DNA from 2 places in the Arthrobacter sp. CAL618 genome. Region 1 is predicted to be linked to the other one. Evidence: riboswitches for the same ligand, from Rfam matches in the RefSeq annotation. Region 1 holds a riboswitch; the other holds the start of a gene.

The links. A riboswitch is a leader RNA that binds a small molecule or an ion and turns the genes downstream of it on or off. The one in region 1 is predicted to bind thiamine pyrophosphate.
Region 2: linked by a shared signal. The riboswitch ahead of K728_RS0114245 (ECF transporter S component) and the one ahead of thiO (glycine oxidase ThiO) in region 1 are both predicted to bind thiamine pyrophosphate.

What each region holds. Positions count from the first base shown of each region.
Region 1 covers NZ_ASZW01000255.1:11,002-16,156, forward strand. The annotation lists gene K728_RS0115560 (thiazole synthase) at 256-1,044, opposite strand; gene thiS (sulfur carrier protein ThiS) at 1,049-1,285, opposite strand; gene thiO (glycine oxidase ThiO) at 1,282-2,541, opposite strand; TPP riboswitch at 2,533-2,668, opposite strand; gene thiE (thiamine phosphate synthase) at 2,680-3,414, shown strand; gene thiC (phosphomethylpyrimidine synthase ThiC) at 3,671-5,155, opposite strand, start outside.
Region 2 covers NZ_ASZW01000240.1:663-12,712, reverse strand. The annotation lists gene kynA (tryptophan 2,3-dioxygenase) at 1-297, shown strand, start outside; gene dcd (dCTP deaminase) at 332-907, shown strand; gene K728_RS0114285 (MFS transporter) at 928-2,343, opposite strand; gene K728_RS0114280 (Na+/H+ antiporter subunit A) at 2,565-5,573, shown strand; gene K728_RS0114275 (Na(+)/H(+) antiporter subunit C) at 5,570-6,064, shown strand; gene K728_RS0114270 (Na+/H+ antiporter subunit D) at 6,061-7,671, shown strand; gene K728_RS0114265 (Na+/H+ antiporter subunit E) at 7,668-8,252, shown strand; gene K728_RS0114260 (monovalent cation/H+ antiporter complex subunit F) at 8,249-8,506, shown strand; gene mnhG (monovalent cation/H(+) antiporter subunit G) at 8,510-8,905, shown strand; gene K728_RS0114250 (DUF4235 domain-containing protein) at 8,913-9,173, opposite strand; TPP riboswitch at 9,311-9,428, shown strand; gene K728_RS0114245 (ECF transporter S component) at 9,497-10,114, shown strand; gene K728_RS0114240 (ABC transporter ATP-binding protein) at 10,120-11,616, shown strand; gene K728_RS0114235 (energy-coupling factor transporter transmembrane component T family protein) at 11,613-12,050, shown strand, end outside.

The sequences.
Region 1 (5,155 bases):
CATTTGTGCAAACGCGGAATGGATCTTCGGCCAGCCTCTCGATGACGGCACTCCTGGACGTCTAGTCACTTCTCTGCCAGCATCGGTGAAGGCGAGTGTTACGTATCCTGGACACTGTCACTCGATAACGCAGCACACCCTGCAGCTGAGCCAACAATAGTGATCTCCACAAATCTCATCCCGGCGGACGCCGCCGATCTCTCGATGTTCAGCGTAGATAGGGTTTTTCGTACCCGTTGTCACGGATTTCGGATATCAGCACATTTGTTCGAGGTGGGGGCGGCCTTGGGTGGGGGAGGAGGCTTGGGCGTGGGTGCGTTTGGGTATCCGGCCGGCTTGTGAGGCAAGTCGGCCGGCGATAACGGCGTGTTTGAAGGCTGTCGCCATTACTATCGGGTTCTGTGCTCTGGTGACTGCTGTGGCGAGCAGGACCGCGTCGCAGCCCAGCTCCATTGCCAGTGCGGCGTCGGAGGCTGTGCCGATCCCGGCGTCTAAAACTATCGGAACTGTTGCCCTTGAGGCGATGAGTTCGATGTTGTGGGGGTTTAGGATACCCAGCCCCGTCCCAATAGGGGACCCCAGGGGCATAACGGCTGTAGCTCCGAGTTGTTCTAGTCGTCGGGCCAGGATGGGATCGTCGTTAGTGTATGCGAAGACCTTGAAGCCTTTCGTGACCAGTGTTTCGGTGGCCTCGATGAGTTCCAGCGCATCAGGTAGCAGGGTTTGTTCATCGGCGATTACTTCAAGTTTTATCCAGTCCGTTGCCAGTGCCTCCCGCGCCAGTTCAGCGGTCATGACCGCTTCGCGGGCAGTGAAACATCCTGCCGTGTTCGGTAATATCCGGATCCCTTGCTCGTTGAGTAATTCGAACAAGGACCCACCCGTCTCGGGGTTGTACCTTCGCAGCGCCACGGTTGTCAGTTCCGTTCCCGATGCTGCCAGAGCCGCCCCCAGGCCTTCCAGGCTTGGGGTTCCCCCGGTTCCCATGATCAGCCGGGAGCTAAGCGCAACCCCGTCGATTGTTAACGCGTCGTTGTCAGTCAATGTTTTATCCTCCCTGGACGGCGGTAAGAATTTCGATGTCGTCACCGTTCTGGATGGTTACCTCAACCCAACGGGTGCGGGGTACGAGCTCGGCGTTGACTGCAACGGCTACACCCAACTGTTTTTTATCGATTGGTTGCCCGGCATCGGTCAACTCACGGCCGGTCAGCTCGGTGATTAGGTGCTTGAGGGTGGAAACCGAAACGGTATTCCGGGGTTGTCCGTTCAATGTGAAGCTCATAGGGCAATCCTTACTTCATCAGGAAAACTGTTATGACGGGAAGCATCAGGACGGGACGCTTCGGCGAAGTGCCCGAGGTTACTGAACCGGTCGGGTCGGAATCGCTCGATGTCGATCTCCGGTATGTTTTGGCTGATCAGGTCCGCGCAGAGGCGGGCGGTGATCGGTGCCAGCAGCACCCCGTGCCGGAAGAAACCGGTAGCGACCACAAGTCCACGCACATCGGAGCCGTCCGGCTCCCTGCACCGGCCAAGCAGGGGAGCGTTGTCCGGGGTCCCCGGTCGGGGGCGGCAGAGGGCTTCGAGCAGTTCGAGTTCCGCGACTGCCGGGATCAGCGTCTGAGCATCCCGGAGTAGTTCGTAGACACCTCCCGCGGAAAGCCCCGCGGACCCGTTTTCCCGTTGAGTGGCACCTATCACCACCGTTCCATCCTGCCGGGGCACCACATATATGGACGACCCGCGGACCAACCCGCGGACCGTGGAGGTTATGAGCGGTCGAAGGTGTTCGGGTACGCGCAGGCGGAGAATGTCCCCGTACACCGGACGTAACGGTAGCCGCAGCCCTGTCGGCAGGCCATCAATGTTTACCGCACCGAGCCCGTTAGCCAGGATGATCTCATCAGCATCAATCCGCTCTCCGTTCTCCAACAACACACCGGTCACAGCAACACGGTCAGTAGCATCGTCATGGATAAGTGCGGAAACCGAAACGGGCACCGTGCGCGCGGTCGTCTGTTTGGCTAGTGCTGCTTGGAGGGCAACGGCCATAGCCCGCGGATCAACCTGATGATCCTCAGGAACCAGGAACGCTCCTGAAAGCTGCGGGCCGAGCAGCGGCTCCAGACGCCTCGCCTGACTAGTGGTGAGTGCTTCCACCTGAAGCCCAAGACTTGACTGGACAGAGCGCAGGTCGGTCAGGGCCTGCCGATCCGCCGCATCGACACCGGCGACCAGGGTATGCCTCCGCTGGTAGCCGGTTCCAATCCCGGAGGCGGCCTCCAGCTCCGTGATGAAGTCTCGGTATGCCCGGGCCGAGGGCAGCGTCAGGTCCAGCAAAGACTCTTCCTGATAATGGAACTCACTGACCGGGGCCAGCATCCCCGCCGCAGCATGGGTAGCTCCGGAAGCGGGCGCGGGATCAATCAGCGTGACCTGGTGGCCGCGACGGCTGGCCTCCCAGCCGATGGCCAATCCGATGATCCCGCCACCGACAATGACGGTGTGCGCGAGGCGGTCCGGGTTATGAATAGTCATCAGAGTCCTTCCTACGCCGGGCTTAACCGGTTCAGGTTCGTACGGTCGGCGTCGAACGCCCTCTCAGCCCTACCAGTCCGCCAATGTAGGAACACTGGCGGAAGATCGGGCTCCCGTGGAGCTATTAGTCTAAGGCGTATGGCCTTTATCTCAGATGTTTTCCCCCTCCCGCCGGATCTGAACGACGGTGGCACGTCGTCAACGGTCAGTACGGCAGCCCTGCACCGGCAACAGTTCGCATCAGCGCAGTTGTACCTGTGCACGGATTCACGAAAGGAAAGGGGTGACTTCGCGGAGTTCGTCGACGCCGCCTATGCCGGTGGTGTGGATATCATCCAGCTTCGCGACAAAAAGATCGACGCAGTCGAAGAACTCGCCTGTCTCGCGGCTCTGCGTACGGCAGCGGATCGACACGGCAAACTCTTTTCCGCCAATGACAGGGCAGACATCGCCCGACTCAGCGGCGCACCGGTCTTCCACATAGGACAAAAAGATCTGCCAGTACCTGACGCCCGGCAGCTATTAGGCCCCGAACCGATCATCGGTCTATCCTGCCATTCCCCGGCCCAAGTCGCCGCTGCCATGACCACAAGTGGGCTGGATTACTTCTGTACCGGCCCTGTCTGGGCTACACCCACGAAACCTGGCCGTGCTCCCTCCGGGCTTAAATTGGTGCGTTACGCAGCAGCACGTTCGGCCGAGACCTCATCCCCACGGGCTTGGTTTGCCATTGGAGGAATCGATCACACCACCATCGGCCAGGTCGTCGAAGCCGGGGCCCGCCGGGTTGTTGTCGTACGAGCCATCACAGAAGCCGACGACCCATCCTCCGCCGCCAAATCCCTCAAATCAGCCCTCCCGGCGCTCACCTAACCTTTCCACGTGTCAGGGCCAATCAACTTTTACCTTGCTGCATATGTGACACACCATTGATGAAACAGTCCCAAGCTGTGGCTCGGGTGGAGCTTTCGGCACCCGGGGTAGTTCATCCCTTGGATGCAAAACGGAACTTAGATCAAAGGACCAACAAATTCGGAGGCACAGGCGGCTACTACAAGTACCGCAAAGGTCTCATCTCCGTGACCCGCCTGAGCAGGCAACGGTTGATCCCATGGCTACTTTGTGCTTTTTAGGTTTGGGGTAGAGCGGGTTCGGGAAGGTAAACCTTGCCGCCTGAGGCGCGGAATTCGGCGGACTTTCCTGCCATCCCGGCGATAGCTTCCTGCGCGGCGGCGCCCCCGAATTGGTCCCTGATGTCCTGGGAGATCCGCATGGAACAGAATTTCGGTCCGCACATCGAGCAGAAGTGTGCAGTTTTCGCCGGTTCGGCAGGAAGTGTTTCGTCGTGGAACTGCTCAGCCGTCTCGGGGTCCAGCGAAAGCGCGAACTGGTCACGCCACCGGAACTCGAAGCGTGCCTTTGAGAGGGCGTCGTCCCGCTCCCCAGCGCCCGGGTGTCCTTTGGCTAGATCGGCGGCATGCGCGGCAATCTTATAGGTGATCACTCCGGTCTTGACGTCGTCCCGATTGGGCAGGCCGAGGTGTTCCTTCGGCGTCACGTAACAGAGCATGGCGGTGCCGTACCGGGCGATTTCGGTCGCCCCAATTGCTGACGTGATGTGGTCGTAACCTGGCGCGATGTCGGTGACGAGCGGGCCGAGGGTGTAGAAGGGGGCCCCGTTGCACAATTCCTGCTGCCTTTCCACGTTCTCCCGGACCAGGTGGAAGGGGATGTGGCCAGGTCCCTCCACCATGACCTGGACGTCGTACGCCCAGGCCCGTTTCGTTAGCTCGGCAAGGGTGTCCAGTTCGGCGAACTGCGCGGCATCATTGGCGTCCGCGATGGACCCGGGTCGCAGCCCATCACCGAGTGAGAAGGCGACGTCGTACCGGGCGAAAATCTCACACAGTTCATCGAAGTGCGTGTACAGGAAGTTTTCTTGATGGTGAGCTAGGCACCACCCGGCCATGATCGATCCACCCCGGGAGACGATGCCAGTGACGCGCTCGGCGGTGAGTGGAACGTAGCGCAGCAGCACTCCGGCGTGGATGGTCATGTAGTCCACGCCCTGCTCGCACTGCTCAATAACAGTGTCGCGGAAGATTTCCCAGGTCAGGTCGTTAGCCTCGCCGTTCACTTTCTCCAGTGCTTGGTAGATGGGTACGGTGCCAATGGGCACCGGGGAGTTGCGGATGAGCCACTCACGGGTGGTGTGAATGTCATCTCCTGTTGAAAGGTCCATGACGGTGTCTGCGCCCCACTGGGTTGCCCACTGCATTTTGCTGACTTCTTCGGCGATGGAACTGGTGACCGCCGAATTGCCGATATTGGCGTTGATCTTCACGAGGAAGGCCTTGCCGATAATCATCGGCTCCGATTCGGGGTGATTGATGTTGTTGGGGATGATCGCGCGCCCGGCTGCGACTTCGGAGCGGACCAGTTCGACGTCGCAATTTTCGCGTAACGCGACAAACCGCATCTCCTCGGTGATGACCCCGTGACGCGCGTAGTGCATTTGCGTAACGATCTTCCTGTCGCGGGAGCGCAGCGGGATGGGCTGCACACCCTTCCATTCCTGGCTGGCACGGCCGCGGCGGACCGCCGACTTGCCGTC
Region 2 (12,050 bases), on a different contig from region 1:
CTGTTGGAGCGGGACCTCCGCACCGCCCACGTCTTCAACCCGGAACTCGTCCAGGTGTACAAGGCGGTGTACGAGAACGCCGAGGACAACTGGGACCTTTACGAGGCCTGCGAGGAACTGGTGGACCTGGAAGACAATTTCCAGCTCTGGCGGTTCCGGCATTTGAAGACTGTCGAACGAACCATTGGGTTTAAACGCGGCACGGGCGGGTCCTCAGGCGTAGGTTTTCTCCAGAAGGCCCTCGAGCTCACCTTCTTCCCGGAGCTCTACGCCGTGCGCACCGAGATCGGCCGATAACCACTAACCCCGGGGACTGCGGTATTTTTGAACCGTGCTGATCTCCGACCGCGACATTCGAACCGAAATTGACCGCCAGCGAATTGTGCTGGATCCCTATGACGAGGCGATGGTCCAGCCCTCGAGCGTCGACGTCCGGATTGACCGCTACTTCCGGTTGTTCGACAACCACAAGTACGCGCACATCGACCCTGCTGAAGACCAGCCCGAGCTGACCAGGCTGGTAGAGGTGGACCCGGACGAGCCGTTCATCCTGCACCCGGGTGAGTTTGTCCTTGGGTCAACCTACGAGACGGTGACCCTTCCGGACGACATCGCGGCACGGCTGGAGGGCAAGTCCTCACTGGGGCGGCTCGGACTCCTGACGCACTCCACCGCGGGATTCATCGACCCGGGTTTCTCCGGACACGTCACCCTTGAGCTCTCCAACATGGCCACCCTGCCCATCAAACTGTGGCCCGGCTCCAAGATTGGCCAGCTCTGCTTCTTCCGGCTCACCTCCCCCTCCGAACACCCGTACGGCTCCGGCCCCTACGGGAACCGGTACCAGGGACAGCGCGGCCCGACGGCGTCGCGCAGCCACCAGAACTTCCACCGCACCGCCATCTGACAGCCAGCCCCAGCCGACCCTCAGTAGGACGGGACGACGGCGGTAGCCACCTTCGCGGGCGGCTTCACCGGGAGCAACACCAGCAGTCCGACCAGCAGCACCACCAGGATGCCGATAATCCCAAACCGCTGTTCACCGAAGATGGTGATCGACGCCGCGAAGAGAGCGGGTGCGAGGAAGCTGACGGCTCGTCCCGTGGTGGCGTACAGGCCGAACAGTTCACCCTCTTCTCCGTCCGGAGCCAGACGCGCAAGATATGCACGCGATGAGGCCTGCGCCGGGCCGACGAAAAGGGTGAGCATCAGCCCGAAGACCCAGAACGTCGTATCTCCGGTCCAGGTGTAGCCGAACACATCGTGGGTGCCCGGGCCAAGGACCAGGACGGCAGACCCGGCTACCAGCAGGCCGATCAACGAGATGATGATGACCCGTTTGGGCCCAGTCCTGTCGTCCAGGAAACCGCCGCCGATGGCACCGACCGCCGCAATCAGGTTGCCGGCGATGGCGAAGACAATCACCTCGCTCAGGGTGAAGCCGAACGTACCCGCGGCGATGATGCCGCCGAAGGTGAAAACGGCGGCCAGCCCGTCACGGAAAATGGCACTGGCCAGCAGGAAGAAGATGGTGTGGGGGCTGGTCCGGTAGATTGCCTTGACCCGCCGGAAGAGGAGACCGTAGGAGGCGAAGAAGCCCAGTTGGGCTGCTTTCTCCTTGCGCGGTACCTCCGGGACGACGAACATCACGGGCAGGGCGAAGGCCAGGAACCAGATCGCCGAGAACACTGCGACCAGCCGGATGTTCAGGCTGTCGGTGGTATCGGAGCCGAACCAGGGGAACACTGGCTCCACGAAGGCCACGAGCACCAGGATCAGGGCAACGATGCCGCCCACGTAGCCCATGGCCCACCCGAACCCGCTGATCCGGCCGATGCTGCTCGGGGTGGAAATTTGCGTCAGCATGGCGTTGTAGTTGACTCCGGCGAACTCGAAGAAGACGTTGGCCAGTGCAATCAGCGCGACCCCGAGGAGCAGGAACTCGGGTTGGGGGAAGACGAAAAAGCACAGCCCGGTCAGGACTGCCACGAGGAGGCTGTTCACGCCGAGCCAGAGCTTGCGCCGGCCGCCGCTGTCGGAGCGCTGCCCCGTCACCGGTGCCAGTAGCGCGATGAGCACCCCGGCAGCGGCGAGACCCCAGCCCAGCACCACCGAGGCCCTGGCCTCCCCACCAAACGCGTCGCTGGTCAGATACACGGTGAACACGAAGGTGGTCATGACCGCGTTGAAGGCGGCCGATCCCCAGTCCCAGGAGGCCCACGCGAGGACCGGCCGGGACAGCAGCCGGCCCGCACCGGACGCCGTCGTGCCCGATGTCGTACCCTCCGGCCGGGCAGCTGGAACTGGATGGGACGGCACCGGCTGGGGAGGATCCACGCTCATACGGTGAATGCTATCCCGCGGATACCCGCAAACCCATGAACATCTTCCGTTGATCGCACAAACGCGCGGGTCAGGCACGGTATTCCGGAAACCCCGAAACAGTCGCCGACGGCGTAATACGTCGGGACGGCCTGTATTCCACAGGTAGAATAAGTCGAAGCCCCTGACCGTCCGCGCTGTCTATCAGCTGACCGTCTCATCTGAGAGATCAGGAGATCATCGTGCTAATCGTGCTCATCGCGTTATTCGCGGTAGCCTTTGTCGCGCCGTTGATCTTCCGCCGGCTCGGCCGCTCGGCCTTCTACGTGATCGGGGCGGTTCCCGGAGCGGCCTTCGTCTGGTTGGTCATCACCTTCGACCAGTACACGGGCGAGGGGCAGAGTCTCCTCGAGGGCCAGCCCAATGCCCCGCCCTCGATAGCCTTCCAGTGGATTCCCGGTCTCAACCTTGAGCTGGCTTTCCGGATGGATGCCCTGGCGGCAATACTGTCGATCCTGATCCTGGGTATCGGCGCCCTGGTCCTGTTCTACTGTGCACGGTACTTCAAGCAGGACGAACCGAACATCGGCCCGTTCGGCGCCCAACTGCTCGCGTTCGCTGGGGCCATGTTCGGCCTGGTCACCGCCGACAACATGATCCTGCTGTTCATTTTCTGGGAACTGACCACTGTCCTGTCCTACCTGCTGATCGGTTACTCGCGGCATCGTCTGGCGGCGCGCCGCGCGGCTCTCCAGGCCCTGATCGTTACCACCTTCGGCGGTCTGACCATGCTGGTCGGCATGATCATGCTGGGCCAGACCGCCGGGACTTACCGGATCTCGGACATCATGGCGCAGTCCGAGTCGCTGCTGTCCAACGGACTGGTGATCGACGTCGCCATCGGGCTGATCCTCGTCGGCGCCCTCACCAAATCCGCGTTGGTCCCGTTCCACTTCTGGCTACCCGGTGCGATGGCGGCGCCCACCCCGGTGAGCGCCTACCTGCACGCCGCGGCGATGGTGAAGGCTGGTATTTACCTGGTCGCCCGGTTCGCGCCGGGGTTCGCTGATGCTGCCTCCTGGCTGCCGATGGTGTTGATAATCGGCCTTGCCACCATGCTCGTGGGCGGTTGGCGGGCGCTACGCCAGCATGACCTGAAACTGATTCTCGCGTATGGAACGGTGAGTCAGCTCGGGTTCCTCACGATGGTGGTCGGACTCGGCGGCCCCGGCGGGGCGCTGGCCGGTTTGGGCCTCCTCCTGGCCCACGGTCTGTTCAAGGCCACCCTGTTCCTAGTGGTCGGCATCATCGACCATCAGGCTGGCACCCGGGACATCCGCAAACTCGCGGGAATCAGGAAAACCGCCCCCGCCCTGGCCGTGATCGCCACGATCGCCGCTGCGTCGATGGCGGGACTCCCACCGCTGCTGGGCTTCGTGGCCAAGGAATCCGTCTTCGAGACCTTCGTTCACCAGGCGGAGATCGATCCCACCCCCGTCGGCACACTCCTGCTTGTCGGCATCGTTGTTGGTTCTGCCCTGACCTTCGCCTACAGTGCGCGATTCGTCTGGGGCGGTTTCGCCTGCAAGGGCAAAGCCGCCACCCCGTTCACGCAGGTGGAGAAATCCTTCCTTTTCGCGCCGGCGCTGCTCACCGTATTCACCGTGGTCCTCGGCCTCTGGCCTGCACCAGTGGATTCCATCATCCAGCCCTACGTCACCCTCTTCGAAGCCGACGGCGAGGAAAGTTACCTCGCCCTCTGGCACGGGTTCACTCCCGCGCTGCTGCTCTCCGTAGTGACCATCGCCGTCGGTATTCTGCTGTTCTGGTTCCGGGCCCACGTCGAGCGTATCCAGTCCAGGGTTCCCTCAGTGGTCGACGCTGAACGCGGCTACAAGTACACCATCGGCACGCTCGACGACGTCGCCGTCTGGATCACCGGCCGCACCCAGCGCGGTTCGCTGGCGTTCTACCTCTTCGTCATTCTGACCATGGCCATCCTCGCCCCCCTGGCGGCGATCCTGTTCTACGATGCACCGCTCCCGGATCGGTGGCATATCGCTGATTCACCAGCGCAGGTGGCGGCCGGCGTCGTCATCATTATCGGCATTCTGGCTGCGGTCCGCGCTACCAAGCGGTTCATGGCAGTGCTCATGGTCGGGGTGACCGGGTACGGGATGGCCCTCATCTTCGCGCTGCAGGGTGCGCCGGACCTGGCGTTGACCCAGATGCTGGTGGAAACCATTGTGTTGGTGGCTTTTGTGCTCGCGCTGCGCTCGCTACCCGCGCGGCTGTGGCAGCGGGAGCCGGGACGGTACCGGTTGCTGCGCGCCGTGCTGGGAATTTCCTTCGGCCTGGTGATGGTGGCAATCGCCATGTCATCCATGGCATCACGGGTCGCCAGCCCGGTGTCACTGGAGTACCCGGGTCTGGCCTACGAGGGCGGCGGTGGAGAGAACATCGTCAACGTCACCCTGGTCGATATCAGGGCCTGGGACACGTACGGGGAAATTTCAGTACTGGCCATCGCAGCCACCGGCATCGCCAGCCTGATCTTCATCCGTGGCCGGGGCGATACCCGCCAGCGGGCAGAGACCGTCAAATCCGGATCCGTCGATCGCGGCCAGGAACCCATTGCCGAGTTCGGTCGGGAAGCCGCAGCACTGGAGTTGGCGAAGAAGTTCTCGTCAGTCTCCCGGGACGCGTGGCTGGTCGCCGGCCGGACCCTCGCGCCCGAACGCCGATCGATCATCTTCGAAGTCGTCACCCGGCTGCTCTTCCACTCGATCATTATCTTCTCCATTTACCTCCTCCTCGCCGGTCACAACCTGCCGGGCGGTGGATTCGCGGGTGGACTGTTGGCGGGGCTGGCGCTGACCGTGCGCTATCTGGCGGGTGGCCGATTTGAACTGGCGGAAGCCAGCCCGGTGAGCGCGGGGGTCCTGCTCGGCGCGGGTATGGCGACCACCTCCCTGAGCGCGCTGATCCCGCTGCTGCTGGGAGGCCAGATCCTCCAGACGGCCATCCTGGAGTTCTGGTTGCCGGTCTTCGGCGACGTCAAGTTCGTCACCTCGACCATTTTCGACATTGGTGTGTACCTGGTGGTCGTCGGGCTGGTGCTCGACGTGCTGCGCAGCCTGGGCTCGGAGATCGATGAACGCAGCGAGGGCCTCTCGGCGAAGAACGACCCGAGCGAGATGAAGCTACAACAGCAAGAACATACCGAAACCGGCGAGGGAGTAGCTCGATGAGCGTCAACATCACCCTGCTGGTGGTCATGGCAGCCCTCTTCGCGGGGGGCATCTACCTGCTGCTGGAACGCAGCCTGACCCGGGTCCTGCTGGGTCTGATCCTGCTGGCCAACGGCGCCAACATCCTGTTGCTTTCCGCTGGCGGTCGGGCCGGCGTCGCCCCCCTGTACTCGGAGGAGATCGCCGCCGACGCCTACTCGGATCCGCTGCCCCAAGCCCTGATTCTGACCGCCATTGTGATTTCCTTCGCCGTGACCGCCTTCATGCTGGGCATCATCTACCGGTCCTGGGTGCTGGGCCGCCGCGACGAGGTCCAGGACGATATGGAGGACCGCAGGGTCGCCAGTCAGGGCAGCTTCGACGCTGAAGACGACGCCGATGTCCCCGAAGAAACCACCGAGTTCACCCCGCTGGAGGAAGCCGAGGAAGCACCCGGCTCTCAAAACGCGGGCGTCCTTGATCTTCCCTCCGAACCGAAGGAGCCACGGTGAACATTGCAAGCCTCGCACCGCTGGCCGTGGTCCTCCCGTTCCTTGGCGCAGCGGTTGCCTTCCTCCTGATCCGGCATTCCCGCTCGCAGCGGGCGGTCAGCATTTCGACCCTGAGCATCACACTGATCCTCGAACTGTTCCTCCTGCAGAATGCCGCAGAGCACGGAGCCACCGCGGTGTTCATTGGTGGGTGGATGCCGCCGTTCGGCATCACCCTGGTGGTCGACCAGTTTTCCGCCCTCATGCTGGTTATTTCGACGGCGATCAGCCTCGCGGTGCTGATTTACGCCACCGGGCAGGGCATGACCGACGGCGATGAAGACGGCCCCATCTCGATCTTTCACCCCACCTACCTGATCCTGGTGGCCGGCGTCTCCAACGCGTTCATGTCCGGCGACCTGTTCAACCTGTATGTGGGCTTTGAAATCCTGCTGACGGCCAGCTATGTGCTGATGACCCTCGGCGGAACCACCCAGCGGATCCGCGCGGGAGTGACCTACGTGGTGGTCAGCGTGGTGTCGTCGCTGCTCTTCCTGATTGCGATCGGCATGATCTATGCCGCAACGGGAACCATCAACCTGGCCGATCTTGCGGTGAAGCTCGGGGAGATCGACCCTGCCACGCAGATGATGCTGCACCTGATGCTCTTGGTGGCGTTCGGAATCAAGGCAGCCGTTTTCCCCCTGTCCTTCTGGCTGCCTGACTCCTATCCGACAGCGCCCGCACCGGTAACTGCCGTGTTCGCTGGCCTGCTCACCAAGGTGGGCGTCTACGCAATGGTGCGCACCGAGACGCTGCTCTTCCCGGGCGACCGCATCAACACCCTGCTGATGGTGGTGGCAATCCTCACCATGGTGGTGGGGATCCTCGGGGCCTTGGCGCAGTCGGATATCAAACGAATGTTGTCCTTCACCCTGGTCAGCCACATCGGGTTCATGATCTTCGGGCTGGCGATCTCAACCGTCGTCGGATTGGGCGCCGCGATCTTCTACGTGGCGCACCACATCACGGTGCAGACCAGCCTGTTCCTGGTGACCGGGTTGATTGAACGCCGTGGTGGGACCGCCAATATGGATCGCCTTGGTGGGCTCGCCAAGCTATCGCCGCTACTTGGCGTACTGTTCTTCATCCCGGCAATGAATCTGGCCGGAATACCGCCCTTCTCCGGGTTCCTCGGCAAGCTGGGTATCCTGCAGGCCGGCGTCGAACTGGGCACACCCATCGCCTATGTGGCGGTTGGCGCCAGTGTGCTCACCAGCCTCCTGACCCTGCTGGCGATTGCCCGCGTCTGGAACCGCGCCTTCTGGCGCCGCCCCGAAGACGCACTGCACCCGGATCCCATCCTGCTCGCCACCAAGGCAGACGGATCAGCCGTTCGCACCTCGCAGCGCGTCAACAGCGAGACCACTGGGCGGTTCTCCGGGCGCAAAGCGGTGAACCTGCTACCCCGCACCATGGTCGGTCCCACCATGGGCCTGGTCGGTCTGGGAGTCACCCTTACCCTCCTGGCGGGTCCGTTGTTTGAAATCAGCGACAACGCTGCGCAGAACATGCTGGAGCGGACCGATTACATTGAAGCGGTCCTGGGCGAAGGGATCGCGCCATGAGCCGACAGAAGATCCCCTTCATCACGGAACTGCCCCTGATTATCTGGCTGGTCATCGTCTGGGGCGCACTGTGGCAGGACTTCAGTCCGGGGAACCTCATTTTTGGCGGCCTGATCGCCTACGCAGTGGCCAACCTGCTGTACCTGCCGCCGGTGGAGCTCAGCGGCCGATTCAACGTGTTGTACGCGGTCCCGTTCATCGGACGATTCCTGTACAAGCTCGTGGTGGCGAGTTTCGAAGTGTTTTGGCTCTCGCTCACGCAGGGCCCGAGGCTTGTCAACGCGGTGGTGGCAGTCCAGCTTCGGAGCCAGTCCGACCTTCTGGTGACCGTCACCGGGCACGCGCTCTCCCTGATCCCCGGATCGCTGGTGGTGGAGGTGGACCGCTCTACCTCCACGCTGTACCTGCACTGCCTGAATGTGAAGACGCCGGAGGGTGCGGCGAAGATCAGGTCCGATGTGCGGGCCACCGAAGCCTGGCTGATCAGGATTATGGGAACCCGGGATGATCTGGCGCTGCTGCAGACTGAGGTCCGGTTCGATCAGGAGAACGAAGAGCGTGAGGAGGGGATCCGGAAATGACGAGCGCCGTAATTATTGTGGGACTGTTGCTCGGATTCGCCGCCCTGTGCGCTTTGTATCGGATTGCGCGAGGCCCCTCGATCCTGGACCGGGTGCTCGCGATCGATGTGCTGCTCGCCATCATTGGTGGAGCGCTGGCCGTGGACATGGCAGTGAACCGGCACCTGGACAATATTGTGCTTCTGGTCGGGATTTCGGTGATCGGATTCATTGGATCCGTGACCGTCGCCCGGTTCGTCACGGACAGGAAGTAGGGCATGAGCGAGACTCTCATTGACGTGGTGACAGCCGTTCTCATGATCGGAGGGGCACTGATGTCGGTTGCTGCCGGCGTCGGCCTGCTCCGTTTCCCTGACCTCCTCACCCGGATGCACGCGGCAACCAAACCTCAGGTGCTGGGACTGCTGCTGTTCCTTCTGGCCATGGGCTTACAGATGCGCAGCTGGGTGTTGATCCCGGTCCTGCTGGTGTGCTGGATTTTCATGCTCCTCACCGTCCCCGTCTCAGCCCACATGGTGGGCCGGGCGGGATACCGCACCAAACACCTGCGGCGAGACCTGCTCAGCATGGATGAACTTGACGAGGTGGTGGAGAACGCCGCCAACAAGAGGGCGCCCGGCCGGAATCCGACCGAGCGCCCCGATGAGACGTAAATAGGACCTACGTCAGGTCGCGGGACTTCGCGAACCGGTTGGCTGCCCGCTGCGTGGTGCGGTTGGTGAGGACCTGCAGGACGGCGCGCACGGCACCGGAGATCAGCGCGAACGCGAGGGCGGAACGGAGGCTGTTTTCGAGCCCGTCCTCGTCCTTCGGTGAGGCTTTGCCGGTGGTCTTGTGCCAGATGAAATCCACGACCTTGGCTCCGGCGATGCCCGCGCCAAGGCTCAGTGCTACGCCCAGCAGTTTCATAAGCTGATTCATGGTGTCTCCTTCGATGGTGGCTCTTTTCTCAAGCCTAGCGTTTTCCTGTTGAGGTGAGACGCACCAGCACAGCCGGGAGCCCGCCGCCGGCCACCGTGGTGGGTACGAACCTCTCAGGTGTAGAGTTGAAATTGCTAAACATACGACAGGGGAGCGCCGTCCATCCAGATGGACGGGCGCTGAGAGTGCGGCCTACCGCAGACCCTCGAACCTGATCCGGCTAGTACCGGCGAAGGGAGTCGAGTATCTCAGGGTGCCCGGCCGGTGGCACCCGCCATGGGCCCGGATACCCTCCCCTCCTGTACCTCAGGAGGTAAATTCACATGGCTTCATCAACTGCACCAACTCAAAACACGTCGACGCTGCGCGCCCGATATCAATGGCGGGTGGTCGACATTGTCGTTGCCTCGGTGGTGGCGGTCGCCGTCGGGGTGGTGTTCTTCGCATGGTCGGCCGGCTACACGGGCATCGCTGCCTTGACCGGAGCGTTCCCGCCGTTGGCCGGTCTCTACACAGGTGGCTGGCTGATCGCGGGGGTACTTGGCGGTCTGATCATCAGGAAACCCGGAGCAGCCATCTACTGCGAAGTGCTGGCTGCAGCGGTTTCAGCGCTGCTGGGCACCCAGTTCGGGTTGACCACGTTGCTCTCCGGAGCCATTCAGGGCGTCGGGGCCGAGCTCATCTTCCTCTTGTTCCTGTACCGCAGGTGGAACCTCGGGGTGGCTTTGCTCGCCGGGCTTGGCGCGGGCCTGGCCCTCTCGATCAGCGAGAACATCCTGTACAACGCCCTCTGGGCCTTCGAATGGCAACTGATGTACGTGGTGTTCGCCTCGATCTCGGGCGTGATTATCGCTGGCCTGGTGTCGTGGCTGGCGGTCCGTGCCCTGGCCAAGACGGGGGTGCTGTCGGCTTTCGCCTCCGGACGAACGGCTGACGTCTAACCGGTATGGCTGACCACGGAAATACGCCGTCGGCCGTCAGCATCAGCGCGCAAGGCTGGAGCTGGCGGCACGCCGGCCGGAAAACCCCGGCGGTCCGGGACGTTGACCTGACAGTAGCGCCCGGAGAACGGGTGCTGCTGCTCGGCGCGTCAGGGTCCGGGAAGTCGACCCTGCTGCACGGGTTGGCTGGTGTCCTCGGCGATGAGGGGCAGGGCGAACAGCACGGTTCCCTCACCCTCGACGGGCGGCCTCCCGGTGAGGTGCGCGGTCGCGCGGGGCTGGTGCTTCAGGACCCGGACTCTCAGATTGTGCTGGCCCGGGTCGGTGACGAGGTGGCCTTCGGCGCCGAGAACCAGGCCGTACCGCGCGACCAGATCTGGCAGCGGGTTCGGCGGGCGCTCGACGACGTGGGGCTTGAGGTGCCGTTGGATCGGTCCACCAGTGCGTTGTCCGGCGGCCAGAAGCAACGCCTGGCGTTGGCGGCGGTGCTGGCGATGCAACCCGGGCTCCTGCTGCTTGACGAACCGACCGCCAATCTCGACCCGGCCGGTGTGCTGGAGGTAAGGGACGCCGTCGGGCGGGTCCTGGACCGCACCGGCGCCACCCTTGTGGTGGTAGAGCATCGGGTGGCGGTGTGGGCCGATGTGGTGGATCGGGTGGTGGTGCTGGCGGCCGACGGCGGGATCCTCGCCGACGGCCCCCCAGGCACGGTGCTGACCGACGCGTCGACCCGGGCCCGGCTGGCGGCGGCGGGGGTGTGGCTCCCCGGTCATCAACCGTCGGTTCCCACGCAGCTATCCTCACCGGGGGAGGAGCTGCTTACTGCCAGGGGACTATCAGTGGCGCGGGCCAAACGGGGACCGGCGGTGCTCGACGGCGTCGACGTCGCCCTCACCGCCGGCTCATCCCTGGGCATCGTGGGCCCCAACGGTGGCGGAAAATCGACGCTTGCGCTGACCCTGGCCGGGTTGTTGCCGGCGCGGGGAGGCCAGTTGGAGGCCGCACCGGCCCTCTCCCGCGGAGCCGGGAGTAGCCCGCACGCCTGGAAATCAGCGCAACTGGTGACCAGGATTGGGACGGTGTTCCAGGAACCCGAGCACCAGTTCCTCACCAACCGGGTGATCGACGAGCTGGAATTTGGTCCGCGCCGGCTAGGGGGTACTGACGAGGCGGCGGTCCGGCGGCGGGTGGATCCCATCGCCGAGCGGTTGAGGCTGACCTCCCTGCTGCAGGCAAACCCCTTCACCCTGTCCGGCGGTGAAAAGCGGCGGCTTTCGGTGGCGACCATGCTGGCAACAGACCCGGACATCCTGGTCCTGGACGAACCGACCTTCGGGCAGGATGCCAACACCTGGGCCGAACTCGTCGCGCTGCTTGCCGAACTGATCCAGGACGGTGGCAGCCTGCTGGCGGTCACCCACGACCAGGAGTTCACCGACGCGCTGGGCAGCAGGCTGCTACGGGTCGCCGACGGCAGAGCCGACGTGGAGGTGCGTCCGTGAGTGTTGACGTTCTGACCCCCCACCTCACGGGCCGGCTCCTGCCGCGGGCCAACCCGCTATCCAAACTGTTCGCTGCCGTGCTGGTCACCGTGGTGGTGATGCTCAGCATCGACTGGGTCAGCGCCGCCGTCGTCCTCGTGAGCGAGTTGCTGCTGCTCCCGCTGCTGGGGATCAGCGCCTGGCAACTGCTGAAGCGGACCTGGCCTCTGGTGCTGGCGGCAGTGGTTGCTGCCTACGGTACGGCGCTGCTCGCCGAGAAGACCGGCGCTGTCCTGCTGGAGTTCGGCCCAATTCTGTTCACCCAGGATTCGGTGAACTCGGGCATTGCGATTGGCCTGCGCGGGTTGGCCATCGCCCTGCCCGGAATTTTCCTGCTCACCACTACGGATCCGACGGACCTGGCCGATGCCCTGGCGCAAAAGCTGCGGATGCCG